Regions from separate parts of the Mesorhizobium sp. PL10 genome, predicted to be linked through region 2. Evidence: predicted binding sites of a transcription regulator. Region 2 holds the regulator's gene; the other holds the start of a gene.

Region 1 (11,151 bases), on a different contig from region 2:
CTTACCGGCCGTTTCCGGCGTTGCAGCCTTACGCCGAGACCGGGCCAATCTTCCTGCATGCTGACGAATGCGAACGCGCAGCCGAGGCTGAAGCGCTTCCAGACATGCTTGAGAGCAGCGACTATATCGTGCGCGGCTATGGAGCAGATGACCGCATTGTCTATGGCAGCGGCGGTGTCATTCCTACGGAGGCCATCCTGGCGCGGGCAGAGACGCTGTTTGAGCGCGACGACATCGCCTATGTCCATATCCGCTCGGCGCGAAACAATTGCTATCAGTGCCGCATCGAGCGCGCGTGACGGCAAGGCAAAAAGATGCCCGCCGGTGGTCTGGCGGGCAGTTGGGAACCGTGTGACGGCACGCGCCGTCAAGTTGGCCGCTCTGTCTGCGCAGGTTTTTCGAATGCCCGATGTGAAGCACTTCACACAGCGCCGCCGATCGTCGCGAACACGGCGGCGCGCGCAGCCGTAGCCGGTTGAGAGTTGTCGCACTCCCGTCGCATTCGTCCTGTAGAAAATGAGTGTCGATGGATTTGCCGACCGCGGATGAACCGGCGGGAATCTCGACGACTGAGGAAGCGGGGCTTTGGCTCCGCTTTTTTGTTGCCCGCTCTATTCCGCGCCAAGAAAAAGCCCGCCGGAATGACCGGCGGGTGAGGAGGCAGAAACGTCTTGAAGTCTGGTCAGGCGGCCAGAACCGCCTTCGGTTCGACCAGCTCATAGCCGAGCGCTTCGGCGACAGCGCGATTGGTGATCTTGCCCCTGTGGACATTGAGACCGTTGCGCAGATGATGGTCGTCGACCAGCGCCTTCAGGCCCTTGTCGGCCAGCTGCAGGCCATAATGCAGCGTCGCGTTGTTGAGCGCGTGCGCCGAGGTGACAGGCACGGCGCCTGGCATGTTGGCGACGCAATAATGGATGACGCCATCGACCTCATAGGTCGGCTCGGCATGGGTGGTGGCGTGCGAGGTCTCGAAGCAGCCGCCCTGGTCGATGGCGACGTCGACCAGCACCGAGCCCTTCTTCATGCCCGACAGCATTTCGCGAGTCACCAGCTTGGGTGCAGCCGCGCCCGGGATGAGCACCGCGCCGACGACGATGTCGGCGGAGAAGCATTCTTCTTCCAGCGCCTCGACAGTGGAATAACGGGTATGGACGCGGCCGGTAAAGAGGTCGTCGAGCTGGCGCAGACGCGGGATCGAGCGGTCGATGATGGTGACATCGGCGCCAAGGCCGACCGCCATGCGGGCGGCATGCAGGCCGACGACGCCGCCGCCAAGCACGGTGACCTTGCCGGGCAGCACGCCGGGCACGCCGCCGAGCAGCACGCCGCGGCCGCCATTGGCCTTTTGCAACGCGGTGGCGCCGGCCTGGATCGACAGGCGGCCGGCGACTTCCGACATCGGCGCCAGGAGCGGCAGGCCGCCGCGGTCGTCGGTTACCGTCTCGTAGGCGATTGCCGTGACGCCGGAGGCGAGAAGACCCTTGGTCTGTTCCGGATCCGGAGCCAGGTGAAGATAGGTGTAAAGGATCTGACCGTCGCGCAGCTGCGCCCATTCATTGGGCTGCGGCTCCTTGACCTTGACGATCATGTCGGACTTGGCGAACACGTCGGCGGCGGTCTTGGCAATGGTGGCGCCGGCGGCGCGATAGGCATTGTCATCGGCGCCGATGCCGGCGCCGGCGCCGGTCTCGACCAATACCTCATGGCCATGCGCGACATATTCGCGGACCGAGCCCGGCGTCATGCCGACGCGGTATTCGTGGTTCTTGATTTCCTTGGGGCAACCGACGCGCATCGTCTTCTCCTGATCCGGCCCTTGGGGCTCGTTCCCTGTATGAACTCAGTGAACCACGAATCGTTGCGCAGGTGTTTGCGAATGCGCTTGCGTGGGATCGCCTGTTTCGATAATCGTTGCGCCAAATCGCATGATTTTCGCAGGAATCACGAAAAATGCCGCTCGACAGGATTGATATCGCCATTCTCGAGACTTTACAGAAGGATGGGCGCATACCCAATGCGGCGCTCGCCGAAAGGGTCGGGCTGTCGCAATCGGCCTGTTCTCGTCGCCTCGACAATCTGGAGAAATCCGGGACCATTCGCGGCTATCACGCCCGGCTTTCGAATGCCGCGCTCGGCCACCAGATGACAGCGATCGTGCATATATCGCTGTCGGGACAGTTCGAAAAGACGCTGTCGGATTTCGAGGCGGCGATCAAGCGCTGCCCGAATGTGCTGTCCTGCCACCTGATGTCGGGCGAATACGACTACATCCTGCGCATCGCGGCCAAGGACCTTGTCGACTATGAGCGCATCCACAAGGAATGGCTGTCCGCGATGCCGCATGTGACCAAGATCAATTCGTCGTTTGCCTTGCGCGAGATCGTCGATCGGACCGCCATGGGCATGAAGCCGGAACTGGCTTAACGCCAAAGGCAAATCCGGACGTCCTTCCCAATATAGCAGGCGCCTTCGCGGCGAAGCTCTTGCCAACGTTCATCGCCGTGCGTTGCGCGAATGTCGGAGTTCGCATAGCCCGCCCACACATCACCGTCCTTGTAGACAACCGCCCAGTAATCTTTCGACATTTCACCAGCGCCACTATGCGTATCAGGGTAGTCGATACCGGCAAAAACCTGCCGAGGCCCCTGGATATTAAAATCGCCGCCAGTCTCGATTTGATAGGAGCATCTTCCGGAGATGCGAGTCTGACCGTCAACAACGAGCAAGCAGCGGCCCCATTTGTAGCCGCCCGGTAAACGATGCTGTGGTTGCGCATGCAAAGGCGAGAACGAAAACGCAATTGCAAGGGCAGCCGCTAAAGTTCGTCCGAGCATCTCGTCATCCGTTGTGATGCAGCCAATCCAAAGAGTGACCGGACACTGTTGGATCCGCCCAGAGCGCCTGTCGAAACAGTGCTTCGCAGCGTGGTCTCCTCGAAGATTATATCATCGACCAAGTCGGATTTTTGTCACGTGACGTTGCGCTGCTAGAAGGCGGAGGCCTCGGTGACGATCCGATCCATCGGGATATCATGCGGTTGCGGGTAGATGGTGGCGATCCGCTGCAACTCGTAGCCGACGCCGATGACCAATGGCTTGAAAGGCATCGTGGCCAGCGTGCGGTCGAAAAAGCCGCCGCCATAGCCCAGGCGGTAGTTTTTGGGATCGATGCCGACGATCGGCGAAATGACAATGTCGGGCAGCACCGGATCGCCTTTGGCGGGGATCGGGATGTTCCAGACGCCCTTTTCCAGCCGGTCGCCAGGGACGTAGGCGCGGAACATCAGCGGCTGGGCCTTCTCGATGACGATGGGCAGGGCCGTGCGGCCACCGCGCTCGTTGATCGACGCCATCCATGGCCGCAGGTCCGGCTCGCCCCGAAACGGCCAATAGAGGCTGACCATACGGCCGGCGATGTCGCCGATCACCGCGTCCAGGCCGTTGGCAATCCGCTGCGACCTGGTTGTGCGCGCATCGGCCGAAACCGCCAGTCGCGCCGCGATCAGCCGTTCGCGCTCGACCTTTCGCCAGCGCCTGACGTCGGACCAGTCGGATAGCGGCACGCGAAATTCCGGGTCGAGTTCGTGCATGAAACAAGGCGGCGAGGCGTATAGCGCCGGGCCGTCGTGATCTTTGGCGTCGTCATCGTCGTTGGCCATGCTCACTCCCGTGGTCCTGCCGTGTGAGGCTATACCCGTCTGAACCTGACAACGTAGGCATTCACGACATTGGAAGGCGAGTCTGGGGCAGCCTTGATGCATGGCAGTCCTGCGCACCACGACATTGTTGCGGTGCACAAGAACCACTAAATACGGACGGTGAAAACGAGATGAGTGCGATGAACGAAACAAGCCATCATGTCGTTGTCGTCGGTGCGGGATTCGGCGGTCTCGAACTCACCCGCTCACTGGCCGGTGCACCCGTGCGCATCACCATGATCGACAAGCGCAACCACCACCTTTTCCAGCCGCTGCTCTACCAGGTGGCGACCACATCGCTCGCAACCTCCGAGGTTGCCTGGCCGATCCGCCATCTCTTGCGCAATCGCAAGGATGTGACGACCCTTCTGGGCAACGTCATCGGCGTCGACCGTGCCGGCAAACGTGTAATGCTCGAGGACGGCAGTTCGATCGCCTACGACACGCTGGTGCTCGCCACCGGCGCCCGCCACGCCTATTTCGGCCATGACGAATGGGAGCCCTTTGCGCCTGGGCTGAAGACGCTTGAGGACGCCACTACCGTTCGCCGCCGCATCCTGCTTGCCTTCGAGCAGGCCGAGCGAGAGACCGATCCGGCCACGCGCCAGGCGTTGCTGACGCTGGTCATCGTCGGCGGCGGCCCGACCGGGGTGGAGCTTGCCGGCACCATTGTCGAACTCGCGCATGAGACGCTGCGGGGCGAATTCCGCAACATCGACACGCGTGAGGCGCGCGTGGTGCTGGTCGAGGCCGGCGACCGGATCCTGGCCAATTTCGCGCCGGAACTGTCCGACTATGCCCGCAAGGCTCTGGAACGGCTGGGCGTAACGGTCGAACTCGGCCGCGCCGTTACGCGCCTCGATGCCGAAGGCGTTGTCTTTGGCGAGACGCATCTTCCGGCAAGGACGATCCTGTGGGCCGCTGGCGTCGCCGCTTCGCCCGCAGGAGAGTGGCTGGGAGCGCCGGTCGACCGGGTGGGCAGGGTGATGGTCGAGCCCGATCTTACCGTGCCGAACAATCCGGAGGTCTTCGTCATCGGCGACACTGAGCATGTGTTGCGGCCGGACGGCAAGCCGGTACCCGGCGTGGCGCCTTCCGCAAAGCAGGAAGGCAGGCATGTCGCGGCAACGATCAAGGCGCGGCTGGCCGGTGATAGCGCGTCGCGCCCTTTCCGCTACAAACATGCCGGCGACCTGGCGACGATCGGCAAATGGGCAGCCGCGATCGATTTCGGCTGGATCAAGCTGACCGGCTGGCTCGCCTGGTGGCTGTGGGGCGTGGCGCATATCTACTTCCTGATCGGCTTCCGCAACCGACTGTCGGTATCGCTTAGCTGGCTATGGATCTATTTCACCGGCCAGCGCAGCGCGCGGCTGATCACCCAGGGCGACGACGACAAGGGCTGACATCGTCCCTCCCGCCGCGGTTAATCATCCAGGCGTCACCTTTTGCTGATCGACTGACTTCCCGATGGACACGGTCGGTTTTCGGCGCGAAGCTCCCGCCGGGGCTGGGATATCGTCACGTCGCTGGGAAGGAAAACCGATGTCGCAACTCACCCACCCCGTCTCTCGTCGCGGTTTTCTTGCCGGTGCGGCCGCTAGCGGGGCGCTGATCATTCTGCATCCGTTCTCCGCCCGCGCTGAGGCCAATCAGGCGCATCTGAGGATCATGGAGACGACAGACATCCATGTGAATGTGCTGCCTTACGATTACTACGCCGACAAAGCGAACGACACGATGGGCCTGTCGCGGACGGCCTCGCTGATCGCGGCGGTGCGCAAGGAAGCCACCAACGCGATGCTGATCGACAATGGTGATCTGCTGCAGGGCAATCCGATTGGCGACTACATCGCCTACGAGAAGGGCCTCAAGGATGGCGACCTGCATCCGATCATGAAGGGCATGAACCTGCTCGGCTATGAATGCTCGACGCTCGGCAATCACGAGTTCAATTACGGCCTGTCGTTCCTCGACAAGGTGCTGGCCGGTGCCAATTTCCCTTTCGTGTGCGCCAATCTGATCCGTGGCACCGAACTCGCCGTCAACCCGCGCGACGACAAGCTCTATCTCAGGCCCTATGTCATCCTCGACAAGAAGATCAAGGACGGGTCGGGCGCCGAACAGCCGATCAAGATCGGTGTCATCGGCTTCGTGCCGCCGCAGGTCATGGTCTGGGACCTGAAGAATCTGGAAGGCAATGTCCGGACGCGCGACATCGTCGAGGCGGCCAAGGCCTGGGTGCCGCAGATCAAGGAAGAGGGCGCCGACATCGTCATTGCGCTCTCGCATTCCGGCATCGATACCAAGCAGGGCGACGGCATGGAGAACGCCTCGTTCTTCGTTGCCGGCGTCGACGGCATCGACGCGGTGTTCACCGGCCACCAGCATCTGGTCTTCCCTGGCAAGAAGGATTTTCAGGCGCTCGACGGCGTCGACACCGAAAAGGGCACGCTGCAAGGCAAGCCGGCGGTGATGGGCGGCTTCTGGGGATCGCATATGGGCCTGATCGACCTGCTTCTGGAGCGCGACGGATCGAAATGGCGCGTGGTCTCGGCGACCTCGGAAGCACGGCCGATTTACGAGCGCGTCGACAAGGCGAACAAGCCGACTGTTGCCGACGACCAGCGCATCGTCGATGCGTTGAAGGCCGACCATGAGGCGACACTTGCCTATGTTCGCCGTCCGGTCGGCAAAACGTCGGCGCCGCTCTATTCCTATTTCGCGCTGGTGGCAGACGATCCGTCGGTGCAGATCGTCAACCAGGCGCAGAGCTGGTATCTCAAGGACATATTGAAGAGCACGCGGTGGAAGGACGTGCCGCTCCTGTCGGCGGCTGCCCCCTTCAAAGCCGGCGGTCGCAACGGCGCTGACTATTACACCGACGTGCCGGTTGGCGACATCGCCATCAAGAACGTCGCCGACCTCTATCTCTATCCCAACACCGTTCGCGCCGTCGAAATCACCGGGGCACAGGTCAAGGAATGGCTGGAAATGTCAGCCGGCATCTTCAAGAAAATCGAACCGGGCAAGGCCGACCAGGCGCTGATCGACACCGAATTCCCGTCCTACAATTTCGATGTGATCGACGGCGTCAGCTACAGGATAGACCTGTCGCAGTCGCCGAAATACGATGCCAAGGGTGGCGTCGCCAATGCCGGCTCCAGCCGCATCGTCGACCTCAACTTCGAGGGCAAGCCCATTGATCCCTCAGCGAAATTCGTCGTAGCCACCAACAATTACCGTGCCGGCGGTGGCGGCAACTTCCCTGATATCGACGCCTCGAAGATTATCTATGAGGCACCGGACACCAACCGCGACGTGATCGTGCGTTACGTCGTCAGCGAGGGCACGATCAATCCGTCGGCCGATGACAATTGGTCGTTCACGCCGCTGCCAGGAACCAGCGTCGTGTTCGAAACCGGACCCAGGGCGAAGGATTTTATCGCGGGGGTGAAGTCCCTCAAGATCGAGCCCGTTGGCGAGGGTGAAGCCGGGTTTGCGAAGTATCGCATCCTGCTTTGAGAAAGGAGCGGGCAAACGCCCGCCCAATTGCCTCTACGCCTTGTAGACCACCTGGCGCACGTCGATGTAGCTGGCGCGGAAGCCGGCTTCGCAATAGTGGAGGTAAAACTCCCAGAGCTTCTTGAAGCGGTCGTCGAAGCCGAGCGGGACGATCTTTTCCCACGACTGCCAGAAGCGGTTGCGCCATTCGGCAAGCGTGCGGGCATAGTCGTCCGGAAAGACGCGCTCGCGCAGATGGGCAAGGCCATGGTCGCTGCCCAGCGACTTAAGGATCGACGGCGTCGGGAGCATCCCGCCCGGGAAGACGTAGCGCTGGATGAAATCCGGCCGCGCGCGATAGGTGTCGTAGGCGGCCTCGTTGATGGTGATGATCTGCAGGCCGGCGGTGCCACCGGGCCTCAGGCACGCCTTCATCTTGCCGAAGAACACCGGCCAGTATTTCTCGCCGACCGCCTCGAACATCTCGATCGACGCAATGCGGTCGTAAGTGCCTGTTTCGTCTCGGTAATCCTGAAGCTTGATGTCGACCTTGTCAGACAGCCCGGCCTTCTGGATGCGCTCCTTGGCGAAATCGTGCTGTTCGCGGCTGATGGTCAGTCCGGTGACGCGGCAGCCGATCTCGCGCGCGGCAAATTCGGCAAAGCCGCCCCAGCCGCAGCCGATCTCGAGCACATGGTCCTTCTTGCCGATGCCAGTGTCCTTGGCCAAAGCACGGTATTTGGCGGCCTGCGCGCTTTCCAGGTCGTTCGCGCCGGTGGCATAGAGCGCCGACGAATAGGTCATCGAGGGATCGAGCCATTGCTTGTAGAACGCATTGCCGAGATCGTAATGCGCCGAAATGTTGCGCTTCGAGCCGGTTCGGGTGTTTTCGTTGAACCAGTGGCGGATCCGCTGGACCGTGTTGATGAGCCAGCTGGCGCCCCCGGCGACGCGTTCGCCAATGGCCGAGTTGACGACGAACAGTTCGAGGAAGCTGGTCACGTCAGGGCTTTCCCAGTCACCGTCCATGTAGGATTCGGCAACGCCGATGGTGCCGCCGGAAAAGGCGCGGCCTGGCAAGCGCCAGTTCTTCAGCACCAGTTCGGCATCGGGGCCGGGCGCATTGCCGCCGACAAGTACAGCGCGGCCATCCGGCATTCTTACCTTGAGCGAGCCGCGAGGAAGTTTCATCGCCGCCGACAGCACCATGCGCGCCTTGGCCGGCAACCCCTTGACGATCTCGGCGAAGTTGAGCTCGTCCAGCCTGATGGCGTCGCCGACGCCCTTGTTTTCCCTAGCAGCCATCTCGTGTCCCCCCTGGACTTCCGCGGGGACGGCGCAAAGATCTGCCGGCCTCCACATCCTCCACATTTCATTCGCAGGCGCGAACGCCGCTATCTGCGTGAATTTTCGCCACAATCTTCCACCGCATCGACCAGAACTTCAAGAGGCAGGCTGTGTGCGCGGCTGGACCAAAGGCAACCCGCCCGAGGCCAGAATTCGGGCGAGTATCGGGCGTCGGCGAAATCTCTATGGTTACGGACACCCGCATGCGCTAGCTTCAGTCATGCGTTACGTCGTCGTCATCATGGCCATCGCCTTTTTCCTGATCTGGGATGGCCTCTACAACAATGGCCGTTATCTCGACAGCACGGTCAGGGAGATGTCGCGCGTCGTGCGCTACGTCACTGGCGGGGGCTAGGTTTTTGCGCCTCCGCGAAGTCGCCTTCCGGCGTTGCCGGGCGCGACATCGTGGCGGTTGACGCGACCGTTTCGCTCACACAAAACATGCCGGCAAATCGAATTTGGAGGCAGGCGTGATCCGGCATATCGTTTTCTTCAGCGCTCGGCGCAAGGACGATGTCGAGGCCGTGCGCACGGGTTTGCTCACGCTGGGCAAGATTCCGCATTCAAGCCTCTTCGAGGTCACGCTCAACACCAAGGTCGATCCGCTGTCAGACGCGATCGACGTGGTCGTCTATGCCGAGTTCGAGGACGATGCGGCCTTGGCCGCCTACAAGGCGCACCCGCTCTATGCCGAGACGACCAGTCGGGTCAAACCCCTGCGCGAATTGCGCTATTCGGCCGATGTCGTGGCGATGGCCTGATCAGGCCGGCCAGAAACTCGGCAGTTCTTCACAGGCGGAATTCGTACATCGAAGTGCGCGAACAACCGAAGCCGACCTTGAAAGGCTCGTCGCCGATGGCAGCCAGCCGGCACATTTGACGTGCATCCTGGGCGACAGCTGCACTTGCCGTGGGCTGCCCGGAATGTAGGTGGTGAGCACAGTCTGGGAGACGCCCGCGCGGGGGATGCCGTGGCATCCAGTTGGTTCCCGATTAGGGAAATCGCAGGAAACCGTCCTGGCATGACATGCTCCCTCATGAGCGGACGACGCCCCGATCAAGGCGCCATCGGCGGAAATGCTTGAATGGATTTCCGGAATGATGCACACCGCGCCGGCATGACCAGCACAATCCATCCGCTTGACCACCTGGTGCTGCCGACGGCGCGCCTCGATGTGGCGCGAGCGCGGCTGACATCGCTTGGCTTCATCGTCGCTCCAACCGGCATTCACCCCTTCGGCACCGAAAATTGCTGCGTCTTCTTCGCCGACGGGACCTATCTCGAACCGCTCGCCGTGGGAGACCGCCAAGCTGCCGCGCGGGCGATTGCCGATGGCAATGTGTTTGTCGCGCGCGATCGCCTTTATCGCGCCAATCTGGGCGATGAGGGCTTTTCCGCCGTGGTGGTGGGCACCGGCAATGCCGACGCGGATCACGCGCGCTTTGTCGAAGCCGGACTGTCGGCGGGCGAAGTATTGAGTTTTTCGCGCACGTTCACCGACACTGCCGGAAAGAGCGACATGGCGTCGTTCAAGCTGGCATTCGCTTCCGGCGGCGGGGCGACGGACGCTTTTCTGTTTGCCTGCGAGCGGATCAATGCGCCTGATATCGACCGCAGCGCGCTGCAAGCCCATGCCAATGGCGTGACCGGCATTGCCGAAATCGTCGCGGTCAGCGATGCGCCGTCCGAGCAGGGCAAGCTGATTTCCGTGGCGACGGGTTTGGAGCAGGGCGCAACGTTCGACCTGCCGAATGCGACCTTGACCGTGCTTGACCCCCGAGCCTTTACCGCGCGCTTCAGGCTTGCGGCTGGTGAGCCGAGCGATCTGCACTTTGCTGCGGTATTGTTCTCAGTCCGCAATGCCGATGCTACCGCAAGGCTGCTTGCAGCCAACGCCATCCAATACGATATAGCGGGCAACGAACTTGTCGTGCAGCCGGCATCCGGGCAGGGCGCGGCATTCATCTTCCGGGAGATTCAATGAGCAAGCCCCTGGCTCCGAATTCGGCGGTAACCGTCGGCAACGTGGTCTTCGATAACAACGCAGCCCTGGCACTGATTGCCGGTCCGTGCCAGTTCGAATCGCGCCAGCACGCCTTCGACATGGCCGGCGCGCTGAAGGAATTGACCGGCAAGCTCGGCATCGGCCTCGTCTACAAGACCAGCTACGACAAGGCCAACCGCACCTCGCTGTCGGCGACGCGCGGCGCCGGGATGGATGCGGCACTTCCGGTCTTCGACGAGTTGCGCAAGGAATTTTCGCTCCCCATTCTGACCGACGTCCACACCGAGGAGCAGTGCGCGATCGTCGCGCCGCATGTCGATGTGCTGCAGATTCCAGCCTTCCTGTCGCGTCAGACCGATATGCTGGTCGCCGCCGCCAAAACCGGCAAGGTGATCAACGTCAAGAAGGGGCAGTTCCTGGCGCCCTGGGACATGAAGAACGTCGTCGCCAAGATCACCGGGTCCGGCAACCCCAATGTGCTCACCACCGAGCGCGGCGCGTCCTTCGGCTACAACACGCTGGTGTCGGACATGCGCGCTTTGCCCGTGATGGCCGAGATCGGCGCGCCGGTGATTTTCGACGCCACCCATTCGG
Region 2 (11,151 bases):
CTATTGGCCTCAGCGGGCGCCGGCTGAAGAGGGCGCCGAGAGACCATATTCCGAACAGGAGCAGGCCACATGAAGAAATTCCTCGTTACGGCGTCGGCCGTGGCGCTTGCGCTCGCCGCATCGTCGGGTGTCGCCGCCGCGCGCGACCAGATCCAGGTCGCCGGTTCGTCGACCGTGCTACCCTACGCCAAGATCGTCGCCGAGCAGTTCGGCGAAACCTTCACCAACTTCAAGACCCCGGTGGTCGAGTCCGGCGGCAGCGGTGCCGGCATCAAGGAATTCTGCAAGGGCGTCGGCGAAGACACCATCGACATCGCCAACTCCTCGCGTCCGATCAAGAAGGACGAACTGAAGTCCTGCGCCGACGCCGGCGTGAAGGAAGTCCAGGAAGTCCGCATCGGCTATGACGGCATCGTCTTCGCCACCGACATCAAGGGCCCGGATTGGGCGCTGGTTCCCGCCGACATCTACAAGGCGCTCGCCGCCAAGCTGGTCGTTGACGGCAAGCTCGTCGACAATCCGAACACCAAGTGGAACCAGGTCAACCCGAAGCTGCCCGACTGGGATATCGCCGCCTACATCCCCGGTGAAAAGCACGGCACCCGCGAAGTGTTCGAGACCAAGCTGCTCGACGCCGGCTGCGACAAGGCCGCCCTGAAGGCCACCGGCATCGCCGACGACAAGGAAATCGGCAAGACCTGCATCGCCATCCGCAAGGACGGCAAGGCTGTCGACATTGACGGCGACTACACCGAGACGCTCGCCCGCATCGACTCCAACAAGACCGGCGTCGGCGTGTTCGGCCTCGCCTTCTACGAGAACAATGCCGACAAGCTGAAGGTCGCCACCGTGGAAGGCATCGTGCCTTCGACCGAGACGATCGCAACCGGCAAGTACCCGGTTTCGCGCCCGCTGTTCTTCTACGTCAAGAAGGCGCATCTCGGTGTCGTTCCCGGCCTCAAGGAATATGTCGAGTTTTTCCTTGACGACCAGATGATCGGCCCGGAAAGCCCGCTCGCCCAGTACGGTCTGGTTTCGGCTCCCGACGCCGAGCGTCAGAGCCAGCGCGACGCCTTCGCCGCCGGAAAGACGATGTAATCAACTGACCGGATCAGGGCGCGGACCAAATCCGCGCCCTGATTTCGCCGCTTGCCGCAACGGCGGCGGCGATCTGAATTTTCCCAGGGGTGGGTGATGTCGTCCTTGCTCGTACTCGCCATAGTCGTTGTCATCGGCGTGGTCGCCTTCGTGATCGGCCGCCAGCGCGCCGCGGCGCAGGATACCGGCAAGGTAAAGCCGCATTCGCGCGCCCACTATCACGGCTGGTGGGCCTTTCTGCTCGCCGTCCTGCCTGCCGTGCTGCTGCTCGCTGTCTGGGACATCGGCTCGTCCTTTTATCTTGACCGGCACATCCACGCCGCCCTGCCCGAGCGCACTGTCGACTCCAAGGTCGCCAGCGAAGCGCTCGACGTCAGCCTGGTGAAGAGCCTCGCCAAGGGCCTGCGCCGGCTCGATGCCGGTACGCCGCTTCCCGCCACGTTCGCTGAATTGCAGCCGCTGCTCATCGCCAAGGGCGTGGCGCTGGCCAGCGATACCCAGGATTACATGATCCCGATCGCCGCCGATGCGAACACGGTCCAGGACAGGCTCGGCCTGTTCGGCTCCGTCGTTACCTTGGCGTTGTCGGTCGCCGGCGCCTTCTATGCGCTGCGGCAGATCGCGCCGCGCGCCAGGGCGCGCAACAATGTCGAGAGGCTGATGCTGTGGGGGCTGCTTGCGGCGTCGACCATCGCCATCCTGACCACGGTCGGCATCGTGCTGTCGATGCTGTTCCAGACCATCACCTTCTTCGAAAGCGTGTCGCCGATGAGCTTCTTCTTCGGCACCGTGTGGGATCCGCGTTTCGCCGCCGCCGGCTCCGGCGGCAGCCAGGGCCAGTTCGGCCTTATCCCGCTGCTCGCCGGCACGCTCTACATTGCCGCCGTCGCCCTGGTGGTGGCCGTGCCTGTCGGGCTGATGTCGGCGGTCTACATGTCCGAATATGCCTCGCGCAGCGTGCGCTCGGTGGTCAAGCCGGCGCTGGAACTGCTGGCCGGCATCCCGACCATCGTCTACGGCATCTTCGCGGTGGTCACGCTCGGACCGTTCCTGCGCGACCTGTCGGCTGCACTCACCGGCGGTTCGCCCTTCATCCAGGGCCAGAGCATCTTCACCGCCGGCCTGGTGATGGGCGTGATGCTGATCCCGGTGGTGTCCTCGCTTTCCGACGACATCATCACCGCGGTGCCGCGCGCCATGCGTGACGGCTCGCTCGGCCTCGGCGCGACGCGCTCCGAGACGATCAAGCGGGTGATCCTGCCGGCCGCACTTCCGGGCATCGTCGGCGCCATCCTGTTGACGGCGTCGCGCGCCATCGGTGAGACGATGATTGTCGTGCTGGCGGCCGGCGTTGCCGCCAATCTCACCGCCAATCCATTCGAGGCGATGACGACCATCACCGTCAAGATCGTCAACCAGTTGACCGGCGACCTCGAGTTCAACTCGCCGCAGACGCTGGTCGCCTTCGCGCTCGGCCTGACGCTGTTCGCGCTGACGCTGGTGATGAACATCGTCGCCCTCTACATCGTGCGCAAGTACCGGGAGCAATACGAATGACCGACATTCCCCTGGACACGATGGCGGGTGCGGTTGCGCGTCCGCGCCGCGACATCGGGCTGAAGGCGCGCTATGCCGCCGAACGCCGGTTCCGCATCTACGGTATGATTGCGATCTCGGTCGGCCTGGCCTTCCTGGCCATCATGCTGATCACCATCGTCTCGAAAGGCTACACGGCCTTCTGGCAGACGACGGTGACGCTGCCGATCACTTTCGACGAGAAGGTCATCGACCCGTCGAACAAGCGCGCCACCGATCCGAGCGTGCTGATCAAGGCGAACTATCCCAAGCTTGCCGACAGCGCGCTGGTCGCCAAGCTCGGCATCGATCCGGCCAACAAGCCGATGATGCTGAAGCTCAAGGGCTTCCTGTCGGAAGGCGCCCGCGTCCAGCTGCGCGACATCGTCATGGCCGATCCGTCAGTGATCGGCACGACGCGCGACGTCAATATACTGGCGGCGGCCAATCTCGACTCGGCCTTCAAGGGCCAGATCGATCTCGGCGTCGAGGAGGCGCGCCGCAAGGTCTCCGACCAGCAGATCGAGTGGATGAACAAACTCAAGACCGACGGCGCGATGGCCGAACATTTCAACACCGGCCTGTTCACCTATGGCGCCTCCAGCCGACCTGAGACGTCGGGCATGGGCGTGGCGATCATCGGCTCGTTCTACATGATGGTGATCGTGCTTCTCCTGGCACTGCCGATCGGCGTCGCCGCCTCGATCTATCTCGAGGAATTCGCCAAGAAGAACCGCTTCACCGACCTGATCGAAGTCAACATCAACAATCTGGCGGCGGTGCCGTCGATCGTTTTCGGCCTGCTCGGCCTCGCGGTGTTCATCAACTTCCTCGGCATGCCGCGCTCGGCCGCCTTCGTCGGCGGCCTGGTGCTGACCTTGATGACGCTGCCGACCATCATCATCGCGACGCGCGCCGCCCTTGCCGCTGTGCCGCCGTCGATCCGCTCGGCCGCACTCGGCCTTGGCGCCTCGAAGATGCAGATGGTGTTCCAGCACATACTGCCGCTTGCCGCTCCCGGCATCCTGACCGGCACCATCATCGGCCTGGCGCGTGCGCTCGGCGAAACAGCGCCGCTGCTTCTGATCGGCATGGTCGCCTTCGTCGCCGACTATCCGAAGACGCCTTTCGATCCGGCGACCGCGCTGCCGGTGCAGATCTACATGTGGGCAAACGAGGCTGAACGCGCTTTTGTCGAGCGCATGTCCGGCGCCATCATCATCCTGCTCGTCTTCCTCATGGCCATGAACATCACCGCGATCGTGCTTCGGCGCCGGTTCGAGCGGCGCTGGTAGAAAAAAGGCAATTTGGTATGAACATCATGACCGAACAGTCCCTTGAAAACGCAGTGGGCGACAAAATGAACGCCAAGTCGAACGAAGTCATCAAGATGCGCGGCGACAAGGTCGGCGTGTTCTACGGCGAGAAGCAGGCGCTGTTCGACGTCAATCTCGACGTCCGACAGAACCAGGTGACGGCGCTGATCGGCCCGTCCGGCTGCGGCAAGTCGACCTTCCTTCGCTGCCTCAACCGCATGAACGACACCATCGATTCGGCGCGGGTGACGGGCAAGATCACGCTCGACGAGGACGACATCTACGACAAGAACATCGACGTGGTCGAACTGCGCGCCCGTGTCGGCATGGTGTTCCAGAAGCCCAATCCGTTCCCGAAGTCGATCTACGAAAACGTCGCCTACGGTCCGCGCATCCATGGGCTTGCCAAGCGCAAGTCCGACATGGACCAGATCGTCGAATCCAGCCTGAAGAAGGCGGCGATCTGGAACGAGGTCAAGGACCGCCTGCAGGAGCCCGGCACCGGCCTGTCCGGCGGCCAGCAGCAGCGTCTGTGCATCGCGCGCGCCATCGCTGTGTCGCCGGAAGTGATCCTAATGGATGAGCCCTGCTCGGCGCTCGACCCGATCGCCACCGCCCGCGTCGAGGAACTGATCGACGAACTGCGCCAGAACTACACGATCGTCATCGTCACACACTCGATGCAGCAGGCGGCGCGCGTGTCGCAGCGCACGGCGATGTTCCATCTCGGCTACCTGGTCGAGGAGGGCGCCACCGACAAGATGTTCACCAACCCCGACGACAAGCGCACCCAGGATTATATTACCGGCCGCTTCGGCTGAGTCGTCCAGCGGTTGAATTTTCAGGCACGAGGACCAGGATCATGGGTGAACATACCGTCGCCTCCTTCGATGAAGAACTGGGGCAGATCAGCAAGCTGATCCGCGACATGGGCGATCTGGCCGGCTCGATGGTCAGCGGCTCGACCAAGGCGCTGCTCACTTCGGACAATGCGCTGGCGCAGCGGGTGGTTTCCGACGACGCCATCATGGACGCGCGCCAGCGGGAGCTCGACGACCGCGCCATCACGCTGATCGCCAAACGCCAGCCGATGGCCAACGATCTGCGCGCCGTGGTCGGCTCGATCCGCATGGCAGGCGACCTTGAACGCATCGGCGACCTCGCCAAGAACATCGCCAAGCGTGTCGGCACCGTCGGCTTGAGCGTCACGCCGCGCGACCTGTCGCATTCCATCGATGCGATGGCGCAGCTGGTGCTGATCCAGGTGCAGGGCGTGGTCGAGGAATATGCTGCCGCAGATGCGGCAGCGCTGGCGAAGCTCAGGAATGACGACGAGCGCATCGACGTCAAATACACCTCGGTGTTCCGCGAGCTCTTGACCTACATGATGGAAGACCCGCGCAACATCACGGCCTGCACGCATCTCCTGTTCTGCGCCAAGAACCTGGAGCGCATCGGCGATCATGTCACCAACATCGCCGAAAATGCGTATTATGTGCTGACCGGCCAGCAATTGCCCGCCAATCGCCCGAAGCAGGACGAAACGGCGATGGCCACATCGCCCTGATAAAGGTGAACTGCTGATGATTGCGCCACGCATCATGGTCGTGGAGGATGAGGAGCCGCTGGGCGTGCTGCTCCGCTACAACCTCGAATCCGAAGGCTACCAGGTCGAGGTGGTGACACGCGGCGACGAGGCCGAAATCCGGCTGCAGGAAAATGTTCCCGACCTGCTGGTGCTCGACTGGATGGTACCGGCGGTGTCCGGCATCGAGCTGTGCCGGCGGCTCAGAATGCGGCCCGAGACGGAACGGCTGCCGATCATCATGCTGACCGCGCGCGGCGAAGAGAGCGACCGGGTGCGCGGCCTGTCGACCGGCGCCGACGACTATCTGGTCAAGCCGTTCTCGACGCCGGAGTTCATGGCGCGGGTGAAGGCGCTGCTGCGCCGCGCCAAGCCGGAAGTTCTGTCCAGCGTGCTCAAGGTCGGCGACATCGTGCTCGACCGCGAGTCGCACCGGGTCTACCGCAAGAAGAGCGAGATCCGGCTCGGGCCGACGGAGTTCCGGCTGCTCGAATTCATGATGCGCCATCCCGGCCGTGTGTTCTCGCGCAGCCAGTTGCTCGACAATGTCTGGGGCGAGACGATCTATATCGACGAGCGCACGGTCGACGTGCATGTCGGGCGCCTGCGCAAGGCGGTCAACAATGGCCGCATGCCGGATGTGATCCGCACCATCCGTGGCGCGGGGTATGCGATCAGGGAAGACTGATCAGGCAACGCTCTTTCCAGCGCCCGCTCGCGCCTGCACGCCCGGCGCGAAAATCTCCTGGTCGACAAAGGTCAGCGCGCGCATGGCGCAGCCTTCGCGGATCAGCGGCAGCTCGTTGGGCTCGGTGTCGAAGGAGATCGACTTCGAGTGCTGGCCGCCGGCGGTCTGGGCAATCGCTTCGCGCAATGCCGGTTCGATCAGATCGAACGCGGCGGCGCTGACGCCGACCATGGCGACCGGTGCTGGATCGATCAGCGCGAAGAGGCTGCCGAGGCCGAAGCCAAGCGCCTCGCCGGCCTTGCGATAGGCTTCGCGCTCGGGCCCATCGGTCTCGCGGGCACGTGCAGCCAACGCCCGCATGTCGGCGTCGCCGACATCGACCGGTTCGGCATCCTCGCTCATCATTTTGGCGCTGCGCCAGATGGCGTAGTTGCCGGCATAAGCCTCGACGCAGCCGCGCCGCCCGCAGCGGCACAGCGCGCCGCCGGGCCGATGGATCATGTGGCCGAACTCGCCGCCGGAGGAATGCGTGCCGGTAAACAGTTCGCCCTTCAGCACCAGCCCCATGCCGATGCCGTGCGAGAGCAGGATGGCGATGAAATTGTCGCGGTAGCGCTCAGGCTGGCGCCATTGCAGCGCCACTGCCATCATGTTGCAATCGTTTTCCATGGTGGCCGGAATCCCGAATTCCGCTTCCAGTATGTCGGCGAAGGCAATGTCGGTCAGCGGCGTGATCGGCGACCACAGCATGGCGCGCGCCTGCGAATCGGTGATGCCCTGGATGCCCATGGCAATGCGGGCGATGCTCTGGACATCGAGGTCGGGGTCCTCGAGCCGCCGCCGCACGATTGCCGTGCATTCGCCGATCAGCTCGTCGCGCGGCATGGTCAGCGTATCCAGCCGGCGCTGCTCCTCGGCGACCACCTGGCCGGCATAGTCGATGACGGTGACGGAAAGGAAATTAAGCGACAGCACCACGGTCATCACCGCCGCCGCTTCCGGATTGAGGCCAAGGCCGACTTGCGGCCGGCCGCGTTTCAGCGCGCCGGTCTCGCCTGGCTTGCTCTCGGCCAGGATGCCTTCCGCAATCAGGTCGGACGAGATTGCCGATATGGTCGAATGGCTGAGGCCGGTGGTCGCCGCGATCTCGGTCCGCGACGGTTGGCCGGCCCGGCGCACGGCCGAAATCACCATCGCGCGGTTGCGACGGCGCAGATCGTCGTGGCGGATTCCAACCGACATCTTTCTTTTTTCCTCCCGGTCCTCCTCCCGCCTCATGATAGTGACGGCGGTCGGTGACACCAGCAAATATTGGCAGAAGCAGGCCGCGCTGTCATTGTTTATTGCGAGCCTCGAAAAAATTCGCTGAGGCCATCAGATTCCATCAGAATCGATGTTGACAGCGTCTCGCCGTTGGACCAGTATTTTTTCGAGGCTCGAAAAAATAGAGCCTCTGTGTGCCGGCCTTCGGGCCAGTTTTGTCGCGCCGCGCGCGGCGCAGGGAGGATTATCATGAACAGATTTGCAGCCGCCATGCTGGCGGGTGTCGCCATGTCGCTGACGCTGGTGTCGGTCGCGCAGGCGAAGGACAAGGTCATCGGCGTGTCGTGGTCGAACTTCCAGGAAGAGCGCTGGAAGACCGACGAAGCGGCGATGAAGGCGGCGATCGAGGCGGCCGGCGACAAGTACATTTCCGCCGACGCGCAGTCCAATCCCGGCAAGCAGTTGACCGACGTCGAAAGCCTGATCTCGCAGGGCGCCAACTCGCTGATCATCCTGGCGCAGGACGCCTCGGCCATCGGCCCGGCGGTGCAGAAGGCGCTGGATGAAGGCATCCCGGTCGTCGGCTATGATCGCCTGATCGAGAACAAGGACGTCTTCTACCTGACCTTCGACAACAAGGAAGTCGGCCGCATGCAGGCCCGCGAAGTGTTCAAGGCGAAGCCTGAAGGCAACTACGTCTTCATCAAGGGGTCGGGTTCCGACCCGAATGCCGATTTCCTGTTCTCGGGCTCGATGGAAGTGCTCAAGGAAGCCATCGATTCCGGCAAGGTCAAGAATGTCGGCGAGGCCTACACGGATGGCTGGCTGCCGGCCAACGCCCAGAAGAACATGGAACAGTTCCTGACCGCCAACGACAACAAGGTCGATGCTGTGGTCGCGGCCAATGACGGCACCGCCGGCGGCGTCGTCGCGGCGCTGACGGCGCAGGGCCTGGCCGGAACGGTTCCGGTCTCGGGCCAGGACGGCGACCATGCCGCGCTGAACCGCATCGCCCTCGGCACGCAGACCGTGTCGGTGTGGAAGGACGCGCGCGAACTCGGCAAGAACGCCGCCGAGATCGCTTCGCAGCTGGCCGACGGCAAGAAGACCGGCGACATTGCCGGCGCCAAGGACTTCACCACGCCTGGCGGCAACACCGTCAAGTCGCTGTTCCTGACCCCGGTTGCCATTACCAAGGACAACCTCAACGTCGTCATCGACGCCGGCTGGATCAAGAAGGACGAAGTCTGCGCGGGTGTCGCCGCCGGCAGCGTCGCTGCCTGCAACTGATCTGCCGACTTCAAGTAGAGTAACGCCGCGGCTGACAGGCCGCGGCGTTTTTTCAAGGCAATTTGTGTTTCCGCCGCGGGCGGCTAACTTCTAGGCTGTGGTTCGGCATCCGCGTCAGACGGCAAGCCGCTGGGAGGACATCATGACCGACACGACCTCGACTTCGCAGGCCGACACCGCGCGCGCGTCGGAACTCGGCGCGGTCGCGCGCTTCCTGAAGGCGACGGAGATCGACACCCGCATGCTCGGCATGGTCGGCGCGCTGGTGGTCATCTGGGTCGGCCTGCACATCCTGTCGGGCGGTCTTTTTCTGACACCGCGAAATCTGTGGAACCTGTCGGTGCAGACATCAGCAGTCGCCATCATGGCCTCCGGCATGGTGCTGGTCATCGTCATGCGCAACATCGATCTGTCGGTTGGATCGGCCGAAGGGGTGATCGGCATGGTCATGGGCTTCGCGCAGGTGCATTTCCTGGTGCGTTTTGTCGGGCTTGAGCTTGGCAATCCCTGGATCTGGGTGCTGGCGCTGGCGATCGGCCTGGCGCTCGGCCTTCTCATCGGCGCCTTCCAGGGTTTTATCATCGCCTATCTCGAAGTGCCGGCCTTCATCGTCACGCTCGGCGGCCTGCTGGTCTGGCGCGGTGCGGCCTGGTGGGTGACCAGCGGCCAGACCGTGGCCCCGCTCGATGCCACCTTCCAGCTGATGGGTGGCGGTCCCGCCGGATCGATCGGCGCGACCTGGAGCTGGGTCGTCGGCATCGTCGCCTGCCTTGCCGTGGTGTTCGCGCTGTTCAACGGGCGCCGACAGCGCAAGCGTTTCCGCTTTCCGCTGCGACCGATCTGGGCCGAGACGCTGATAGGCACTGTGACCTGCGCAGTCATCCTGGGCGCGGTGTGGGTTGCCAATTCCTATCCATGGCCGGTCGGTATCGTGAAGCGATATGCGGAGGCCAACAACATCGCCATTCCCGAAGGCGGGCTGTTCATCGCCCATGGCATCGCCATTCCGGTGCTGATGGCTGTGATGGTGGGCATCGTCATGACCTTCATCACCAAACGCACGCGTTTCGGCCGCTATGTCTTTGCCATTGGCGGCAACCCGGAAGCCGCCAACCTCGCCGGCATCAACACACGCTGGGTCACCATGAAGGTGTTCATGATCATGGGCGTGCTGGCTACGATCGCCGCTGCCATCTCGTCGGCCAGGCTGAATTCCGCGACCAACGCACTGGGCACGCTGGACGAGTTGCTGGTCATCGCCGCCGCCGTCATCGGCGGCACGTCGCTGGCCGGCGGTTCGGGAACCGTTATCGGCGCCATGCTGGGCGCGCTTTTGATGCAGTCGCTGCAGTCCGGCATGGTGCTTCTCGGCGTCGACTCGCCGCTGCAGAGTATCGTCGTCGGCGCAGTGCTGGTCGTCGCGGTGTTTCTCGACACCGTCTACCGCAAGCGCGTTTAGGAGGAGAACGATCATGGAAAAGACTGCCTCCGCAAACACCGGCACAGCGCTGATCGACATGCGCAACATCTCGATCGCCTTCGGCGGCATCCGCGCCGTCGACGATGCATCCATCGATCTTTTCCCGGGCGAGGTCGTGGCGCTGCTCGGCCATAACGGCGCCGGCAAGTCGACGCTGATCAAGATCCTGTCGGGCGCCTACAAGCGCGACGCGGGCCAGATCTTCGTCAACGGCCAGGAGGCGGCGATCTCCAACCCGCGCGACGCCAAGAAATACGGCATCGAGACGATCTACCAGACGCTGGCGCTGGCCGACAATGTCGACGCTGCCGCCAACCTCTTCCTCGGCCGTGAGCTGATGACCGGCTGGGGCACGCTCGACGATGTCGCCATGGAAGCCGAGGCGCGCAAGGTGATGGGCCGGCTCAATCCGCGTTTCCAGCGCTTCAAGGAGCCGGTGATCAAGCTGTCGGGCGGCCAGCGCCAGTCGGTGGCGATCGCGCGCGCCATCCTCTTCAACGCCCGCATCCTGATCATGGATGAACCGACGGCGGCACTTGGGCCGCAGGAAACGGCGCAGGTCGGCGAGCTAGTCAAGCAGCTCAAATCCGACGGTATCGGCATCTTCCTGATCAGCCACGACATCCATGACGTGTTCGAGCTTGCCGACCGTGTCTGCGTGATGAAGAACGGCCAGGTCGTCGGCACTGCGCACACCACCGATGTCACCCAGGACGAAGTGCTCGGCATGATCATCCTCGGCAAATGCCCACCCGGCGCCATTCCCGGGCCGGGCGCGCTGAAGATCGCCGCCTGAGACATGCGCCATCATCGGCGGACGGTCATCTTCTCGATGTGCGATCGATAAGCCGGCTAA

What was found. Region 2 encodes PhoB, which activates phosphate uptake and scavenging genes when phosphate is short. Its sites were predicted from a motif close to TGTCATNNANCTGTCAT; they were not measured.
Region 1: the regulator PhoB is predicted to act here: its motif matches at 5,129-5,145, upstream of ACWGTO_RS12630 (bifunctional 2',3'-cyclic-nucleotide 2'-phosphodiesterase/3'-nucleotidase).

Annotation. Positions count from the first base shown of each region.
Region 1 covers NZ_JBSKBR010000006.1:251,199-262,349, reverse strand. Annotated here, with positions in the region: gene ACWGTO_RS12660 (DUF1203 domain-containing protein) at 1-299, shown strand, start outside; gene ald (alanine dehydrogenase) at 683-1,798, opposite strand; gene ACWGTO_RS12650 (Lrp/AsnC family transcriptional regulator) at 1,954-2,427, shown strand; gene ACWGTO_RS12645 (hypothetical protein) at 2,424-2,837, opposite strand; gene ACWGTO_RS12640 (5-formyltetrahydrofolate cyclo-ligase) at 2,990-3,661, opposite strand; gene ACWGTO_RS12635 (NAD(P)/FAD-dependent oxidoreductase) at 3,841-5,106, shown strand; gene ACWGTO_RS12630 (bifunctional 2',3'-cyclic-nucleotide 2'-phosphodiesterase/3'-nucleotidase) at 5,246-7,225, shown strand; gene ACWGTO_RS12625 (class I SAM-dependent methyltransferase) at 7,259-8,509, opposite strand; gene ACWGTO_RS12620 (hypothetical protein) at 8,772-8,906, shown strand; gene ACWGTO_RS12615 (Dabb family protein) at 9,022-9,312, shown strand; gene ACWGTO_RS12610 (VOC family protein) at 9,637-10,536, shown strand; gene kdsA (3-deoxy-8-phosphooctulonate synthase) at 10,533-11,151, shown strand, end outside.
Region 2 covers NZ_JBSKBR010000001.1:315,216-326,366, forward strand. Annotated here, with positions in the region: gene ACWGTO_RS01595 (substrate-binding domain-containing protein) at 70-1,098, shown strand; gene pstC (phosphate ABC transporter permease subunit PstC) at 1,195-2,655, shown strand; gene pstA (phosphate ABC transporter permease PstA) at 2,652-3,968, shown strand; gene pstB (phosphate ABC transporter ATP-binding protein PstB) at 3,986-4,810, shown strand; gene phoU (phosphate signaling complex protein PhoU) at 4,852-5,556, shown strand; gene phoB (phosphate regulon transcriptional regulator PhoB) at 5,573-6,262, shown strand; gene ACWGTO_RS01625 (ROK family protein) at 6,263-7,504, opposite strand; gene xylF (D-xylose ABC transporter substrate-binding protein) at 7,775-8,815, shown strand; gene ACWGTO_RS01635 (sugar ABC transporter permease) at 8,958-10,274, shown strand; gene ACWGTO_RS01640 (ATP-binding cassette domain-containing protein) at 10,288-11,091, shown strand.